Linked DNA regions of Microscilla marina ATCC 23134. The main gene of each other region encodes a partner of the protein of the gene in region 2 in a complex. Links are inferred from orthologs where the notes say so. Each region holds a gene or a part of one and is shown on either strand. Other genes may lie near its edges.

What was found. Proteins that work in one complex are often made in the same cells at the same time.
Region 1: the proteins of accD (region 2) and accB are in contact, whole or in part, in a solved structure (PDB 8UXZ), measured with the Escherichia coli proteins. The link is inferred for Microscilla marina ATCC 23134 from one-to-one orthologs.

Annotation. Positions count from the first base shown.
Region 1 is NZ_AAWS01000017.1:103,024-106,358, reverse strand. What follows is about bases 642-3,335. They hold accB (acetyl-CoA carboxylase biotin carboxyl carrier protein), read right to left. Parts: upstream 2,395-3,335; coding sequence 1,888-2,394; downstream 642-1,887. Other genes in these bases: M23134_RS17395 (beta-ketoacyl-ACP synthase III), read right to left, coding at 2,431-3,335; accC (acetyl-CoA carboxylase biotin carboxylase subunit), read right to left, coding at 642-1,782. In the rest of the region: M23134_RS17410 (HesA/MoeB/ThiF family protein), read right to left, coding at 1-303; more of accC, read right to left, coding at 439-641. UniProt on the Escherichia coli protein: This protein is a component of the acetyl coenzyme A carboxylase complex; first, biotin carboxylase catalyzes the carboxylation of the carrier protein and then the transcarboxylase transfers the carboxyl group to form malonyl-CoA.
Region 2 is NZ_AAWS01000003.1:163,256-167,484, reverse strand. The notes cover bases 778-3,722. They hold accD (acetyl-CoA carboxylase, carboxyltransferase subunit beta), read left to right. Parts: upstream 778-1,801; coding sequence 1,802-2,644; downstream 2,645-3,722. Other genes in these bases: M23134_RS03285 (thioredoxin family protein), read left to right, coding at 3,261-3,557; M23134_RS03290 (DUF6265 family protein), read left to right, coding at 2,776-3,261; M23134_RS03300 (acyl-CoA thioesterase), read left to right, coding at 984-1,394. Also shown: M23134_RS03305 (class I fructose-bisphosphate aldolase), read left to right, coding at 1-361; M23134_RS03280 (hypothetical protein), read left to right, coding at 3,792-4,229.

The sequences.
Region 1 (3,335 bases), on a different replicon or contig from region 2:
ATGGTACTCAATTTTAACGTCTGGATTGATAGCCTGTAAACGCTGGGTTATAGCATCTACTTTTGGTTTACCAACATCTTCCAGTGTATAATTTTGCCGATTTAAGTTACTAATTTCCACCTCGTCAGCGTCTAAAAACACAAAATTTTCAAACCCTAGTCGCAAAGCTGTTTCTGCTATGACACTTCCCAACCCTACCCCCCCAAAAAGTATTTTTGCATTTTTAATTTTTTCTTGTTGGTCTGGATTGATAAATAGGTTATTTCTAGAGTAGCGATCATTTGCTATATTATTATCACTCATGGGGATATAAGTTAATGATTAGATACAAAGCAATATATAAATAATATCTTTTCCCAAAAAGATAAACTCACAAAAAAAACCCCTTGCTCATCACAAGGGGTTTTCATTATTTTTTAACCATTTAGGAAAAAGTCGCTACAAATCCGAAAAGTCAAAATCATCTAGAAATGCAGTAGTAAAGTTACCAGCTTTGAAGTTTTCATCATCCATTAACTTAATGTGGAATGGGATGGTGGTTTTGATGCCTTCTATCACAAACTCCTGCAAGGCTCTTTTCATACGTACCAAGGTCTCTTCACGCGTTTGAGCCGTTACGATCAACTTGGCAATCATAGAGTCATAAAATGGAGGGATTTCATAGCCTGCATAAATATGACTATCAACTCTTACTCCGTGCCCACCTGGTATATGCAAGTTAGTAATTTTACCTGGAGAGGGTCTAAAACCTTTAGCTGGATCCTCGGCGTTGATACGACACTCCATAGAATAAAGATTAGGTGTGTAGTTTTGCCCAGAAATGGCGATACCAGCTGCAATTTTTATCTGCTCTTTGATAAGATCAAAGTCAGTTACTTCTTCTGTAATGGGATGCTCTACCTGAATACGGGTATTCATCTCCATAAAGTAAAACTTATTGTATTTGTCTACCAAAAACTCTACAGTACCTACTCCTTCATAACCAATGGCTTCAGCAGCTCTAACGGCTGCCATCCCCATTTCTTCACGCAACTCAGGTGTCATAATAGGTGATGGTGTTTCTTCTACCAGCTTCTGATGACGACGCTGAATAGAGCAATCTCTTTCGGATAAGTGACAAGCTTTGCCTGACTGATCTCCTGCAATTTGAATCTCGACATGGCGTGGCTCCACTACAAATTTTTCCATGTACATGCCAGCATTACCAAAAGCAGCCTCTGCCTCAGCAGTAGCACTGTTCCAGGCATTCTCAAACTCCTCATCTGATTTGATAATTCGCATTCCACGACCACCGCCACCGGCAGTCGCTTTTATGATTACAGGATAACCAATTTCTACGGCTAGTTTTTTACCTTGCTCTGCCGACTCTAGTAAGCCATCAGATCCTGGCACAACCGGGACTCCGGCAGCTTTCATAGTATCTTTGGCAGAAGCCTTGTCTCCCATAGAGTTAATCATTTCAGGAGAAGCACCAATAAATTTGATGTCGTGCTCAGCACAAATACGAGAAAAATCTGCATTCTCTGATAAAAAACCGTAACCTGGGTGTATCGCGTCTGCATTGGTAATTTCGGCAGCAGCTATCAGGTTAGGAACTTTAAGGTAAGAGTCTTTACTAGCAGGGGGTCCAATGCATACCGCCTCGTCAGCAAAACGTACATGCAGGCTACTTTGGTCAGCAGTAGAGTACACTGCTACTGTTTTAATGCCCATTTCCTTGCAAGTACGAATAATTCGAAGAGCAATTTCGCCTCTATTTGCAATTAATATCTTATTAAACATAGAATATGTTTTCTTTGCTTATGGAATGATCGTGACTTCCTCAGAATAAATAGTATGAGGTAGTGTATTTAAACTAGTCTGCAATACAAAAAATAATACAGTCTTTTAATTAGGCTCTACCAAAAACAGAGGTTGGTCGTATTCTACGGGTGTAGCATTGTCAACCAACACCTTGACAATTGTCCCTGATACATCAGATTCAATCTCATTGAACAGTTTCATTGCTTCAATGATGCAAACAGTTTTTCCAGTCTCTACCGTATCGCCAATATTGACAAATGGAGGGGTTTCGGGGCTTGAAGACCTATAGAAAGTGCCAATCATTGGTGACTTTACAGTGATCAACTTTGACTCATCCACAGCATTGTTGTTCCCATTGCTTGTGGGTGCTTCTGTTGCAGTCGCCACACTATTCTCTGGTGCAACTACTTGTTGAGCTGCTGGAGTAGTGACTGCTGTAGGAGCAGCTACCAAAGTAGCTGGAGCCTCAGTTACATTTACCGGAGTGTTTCGCTTAATGCTAATCTTGAAGTCATCTGACTCGATATTTACTTCAGCAAGCCCCGACTTGGAAATAAAATCTATTAAATCTCTGATTTCTTTTGCTTTCATAAGTATTCTGTTTTTTATACTTAATGTGTATATTTCTTAAGAATCTGGTAATAAGTGTTTATATTCTTCCCGCTTTGCTATTTCCTGACCATCATACGCCCATTTAAGGTATACAGCTCCCCAGGTAAAACCTCCACCAAAAGCAGCCAATATAATATTGTCTCCTTTTTTAAGCTGAGGCTCATAGTTCCAAAAATTTAAAGGAAGCGTACCACTGGTAGTGTTTCCGTATTTGCTAATGGTCATCATTACTTTATCAGATTCCACCCCCTCGTCCAGTCCCATGCTTTTTGCTGTAGCATCTACAATGCGCATGTTTGCCTGGTGTGGATTTAACCAGTTTACATCAGCAGTAGTCAGATGATTACGTTTCATCAACTCTACAACTGAAGATCCCATGTTTGTTACGGCATGTTTAAACACATGCTTGCCTTCCTGATATACGAAATGTTCACGGTTTTCTACAGTTTCTTTGGTAGGTGGATGACGACTCCCACCAGCTTTTTGGTGCAAGTGTTTCCAGCCCGACCCATCAGACTGCAGCACTGCATCTTGTACTCCAACCCCACTATCATCGCCTTCTAACAAGACTGCACCAGCTCCATCACCAAAAATCACGCAGGTTGTACGATCAGTATAATCAATAATAGATGACATTTTATCGGCCCCCACCACTACTACTTTTTTATACATGCCAGTTTCTATAAACTGTGCTGCAGTAAACAGTGAGTATAAAAATCCTGAACAAGCTGCTTGTACGTCGTAATTAAAAGCTTTGGTGGCTCCTACTCCATCTGCTATAAGGTTGGCTGTAGCCGGAAAGACCATGTCAGGAGTGGTAGTGGCGCAAATAAGCAGGTCAATTTCTTCTGGTTTAGTATTCGTCTTTTCCAATAATCCCTGCACTGCTTTGACTCCCATGTGGGAAGTACCCAAGCCCT
Region 2 (4,229 bases):
TCAGGCAGATGTTATTAAACAAAAGCTTCCTGAAAACAATGAAGGGTTTACAACAATTAACTTTAGCAAGTCTCACCCAAAAATGTATAGTGACCTTGCTTCTGACAACCCTATTGACTTGTGTCGTTATCAAGTGGCTAACTGCTACATGGGACGTATTGGGCTTATCAACTCTGGTGGGGCGTCTGGTGGAGACAGCGACAAGGCGGATGCAGTAAAAACTGCCGTGATCAATAAACGTGCTGGTGGAAGTGGCTTGATCTTAGGGCGTAAGGCTTTCCAAAGACCTGTAGCAGAAGGAGTAGACATTTTGAATGCTGTTCAGGATGTGTACTTAGAAGATAAAATTACATTGGCCTAAGCCTAAGGGCTTAGGTCTCAAAACACAAGTAAAACCACTTCTAACTAACAAATTTATAATCTAATGAATATACTATGAATTTGTTAGTTACCTGTTTAACTAACTTGCTGTGATGAGCTCAACGTAGTTAAATAGGGAGTAGCACCGATATTCATCGGTATCTAAGGACTTGCGACTTGTTGCTTAAAGCTTGTCCCTGTTGGAGCTTTTAACCATCGTGGTTTTACTGAATTTTTATTTTTTAGTTTCCGCAGTATTCAATGCTGCGGATTCTTTTTTTCAACACACTTTACAAGGTTTTGCTACGGCAAACGAAAAGGGAAGCTGGTGAAAAACCAGCACTGTACCCGCAACTGTAAGTTGTAAAAGCTCTTTTTTGCACATAATGCCACTGTAAGTATGCGTACTTATGGGAAGGCGCAAAGAGTATGCAACGAGTCAGTAGACCTGCCTTGTAATAGTTAGTATACTTAACTTTCGGGAGCTAGAGTTGGGTGTGAGGCGTTTGGAAAATAACTATGGAATGACCTTTTTTATAAAGTAAATTCATAGCCTTGTTGCGCTTTGCCCTCTTTGTAACTCTCTCCTAAAAGATGGTTTTACCCCAAAACAATCATTTAAAATGGATACAAATTTAACAAAACGTATTGAAGAGTCAGAAACGCATATATTCAAGGCAGTTTTTCCAAATACCACCAACCACTATGACACCTTGTTTGGGGGTACCGCCTTACAACTTATGGATGAAGTGGCCTTTATTACAGCTACTCGGTTTACCCGCCTTAAGGTAGTAACGGTAAGTTCTGACCGGGTTGACTTTAAACAACCCATTCCGGCAGGCTCATTCATAGAGCTAATAGGCAAGGTAGTCAAGGTAGGTAATACCAGCCTGGGGGTGCAAGTAGATATTTTTTTGGAACACATGTACGAAGAAACCCGACAACGAGCCATTTCGGGTAATTTTACATTTGTGGCCATTGATGAAAACAGACACCCATTAACTATCCGGGAAAATTTACCTAAAACAAAATAATTATCAGCACAAGCTACAAGTACAATATCTTGGAAGTTAGGAGGTATGCCACACATTTTTTGGGTGAACAATCTTACATAACTTTCATAAATTGATTATTTACATTTAAATTTGGCGACTAATTTTAAGTCAGTTACATAAAAAACACAAACCTGATAACAACGGGTTTATTTATAAAACTTTATAAGTCAGTTATTTACATTTAAAATTTGGTGAAACGGGCATCTTTTAACTTTAACAAAGATCAATGCCTACACCTGTTTTCAGATATTGGTAGCAGGTAATAAATGCTCTGAAAAAAGAGTATTTGATGCATCAGACCAGTCATAGCATCAGGTTTTTCTATAAGGGTAGATACCCTCCTGTGCTTGTACCTCTGACCACTTGTTACCCCAAAAAACAAAAATATGGCTTGGTATAAAAGAGAAAAAAAAGGGATTATTACACCTACCTCAGCAAAAAAAGAAACTCCTGAGGGGCACTGGTACAAATGTCCAAAATGTAAAAACGTAATGAACTCGCGCGACCATAAGCAAAATGCTTATACTTGCATAGAGTGTCATTTTCACGCCAGAATAGGCTCTAAAGAATATTTTGAGGTGTTTTTTGACAAAAATGAATTCACCGAACTGGACGCAAATATGATGTCTGGCGATCCGCTTGATTTTTCAGACACCAAGACTTACCCTACACGTATTCAACAGTCACAATATAAATCTGGATTGAAAGATGCCGTAAGAACTGGTCATGGGAAAATGAAGGGGGAAAATATTGTATTGGCAGTCATGGATTTTGGCTTCATTGGAGGATCAATGGGTTCGGTTGTTGGTGAAAAAATATCAAGAGCTATAGATTTTGCCCGTGAGAAAAAATACCCTTTGATTGTAGTATCTAAATCGGGGGGCGCCCGCATGATGGAGGCAGGGTACTCGTTGATGCAAATGGCCAAAACATCGGCTAAGCTTGCTTTGCTTGCCGAAGCCAAAGTTCCTTATATATCATTGCTTACTGACCCTACTACTGGTGGAGTATCGGCTTCTTTTTCTATGTTAGGTGACTTTAACATTGCCGAACCAGAGGCTTTGATTGGTTTTGCCGGGCCACGTATTATCAGAGAAACCATAGGCAGAGACTTACCTGAAGGATTTCAAACTTCAGAATATTTACTCGAGCACGGTTTCCTTGATTTTATCATAGATAGAACCGAAATGAAAAATAAATTGGCGGGTTTGATTAAAATGCTAAAATAACCTGCTTTTTATACATTACAATAGGATGCCTGTAACGCTTTTGCTGTTACAGGCATTTTTATTTTGAGACTTTTGCGCCTCGTAGTTACGTGTGGAGGGTTAAAATATATAACACTTAAATATTATCAAAAATGAGATGGATTAGTCAATGGCTGGCTACAGGTTGTTTGGTGTTCATTACACTATCTTTTGGGTATGGTCAAATGCTTAACAAACTGCCTACAGATAAGTTTTTCAACCAAATAGTGGGTACTTGGAAACTCAACAATCGCCCCGTGCTAGAGCAATGGACACAGGCTACGTCGGGCTCCTTTCAGGCAAGGGTGCTAGACCTAAGCAAAGGTGACAGCACCTTTACTGAAACCATTAGAGTAATAAAAGATAAAGGACAAGTTTGTTTTGTGGCAAAAGTATTGGAACAAAACGATGGTAAACCAATTAAGTTTAGGTTAGCTAAAAAACGTAAAAAAAAGGTTATATTCATCAATGAAAAACACGACTTTCCTCAAAAGATTGAATATCGTCTGAAAAACACCCAAACGCTACAAGTGCAAATAAGTGGTGTGGTAAGGAAGAAAGTCAGAAAAATAACCTTTGTATACCAACGAATAAAATAATGCAAATAAGTGCAGATAATAAGGCATTATACTTTACCAGTGCTGGGTGTTCAGTATGCACTGTGCTTAAACCCAAAGTAGCCCAACTAATAAGCACCCATTATCCTAAACTTGAGTGGCAGGAAATAAACATAACAAGTAGTCCTGAACTTGCCGCGCAATATAGTGTGTTTACGGTACCTGTATTTATTTTGCTCTTAGAAGGCAAAGAATATGTAAGGCTTATTCGAGCTTTTTCATTAGATGAAGTCAGAGAGAAAACAGACCGGGTATACAGGTGGCTATTTGACGAATAAACTATTAATTAAAAGCTAGTTAGGCAAACATTTTGCGCATACGGTTTTTATCATGGGGGTTGTTTTAAACTTTGCCAAACCAATAACTGTTGCATCAAGAGCATACACATAATTTTGGCAAAATAGTCCCCTTGTGTTATTTGGGTATACTTTCATTTTTACAGAAATTACTAAGATTTTTGATTATAAAATAATAGCCAGTACGGCTTCATCAATCATTCGGTCATAAAATATATGGAACATCATATCTACAAAAAGAAAGAATTAGTAAAAGGTGGTTTTTTGAAAAACCTGCTTGGACAAAAAGTAAAAGAGAACGCCTTGATTGAGATCAATAATCTTTTGGCTGAAAAAGAACTCACCAGCATCACTGTAGACGAAGTTCAAAATATTGCGGCCAAATACAAGGTAAACCTTGAAGGTGAGTTTAATAATGATGTATTGGTGTTTTACACCGATTATCTCAGAAGTTGTCTGGATGACAAATATTTGTCGGAAGAAGAGCTGGCTGATCTAAAGCATCTTAAGTTTATTTTAGGCATTAACGACAAAGAAGTAGATATTATACATAGCCAACTGGCTGGTGAAATTTATAAAGTAGAGGTGGAAAAAGCCATTGAAGATGGAATGCTGGATGATGACGAGAAGCAATTGATGGAAAAACTACAGAAT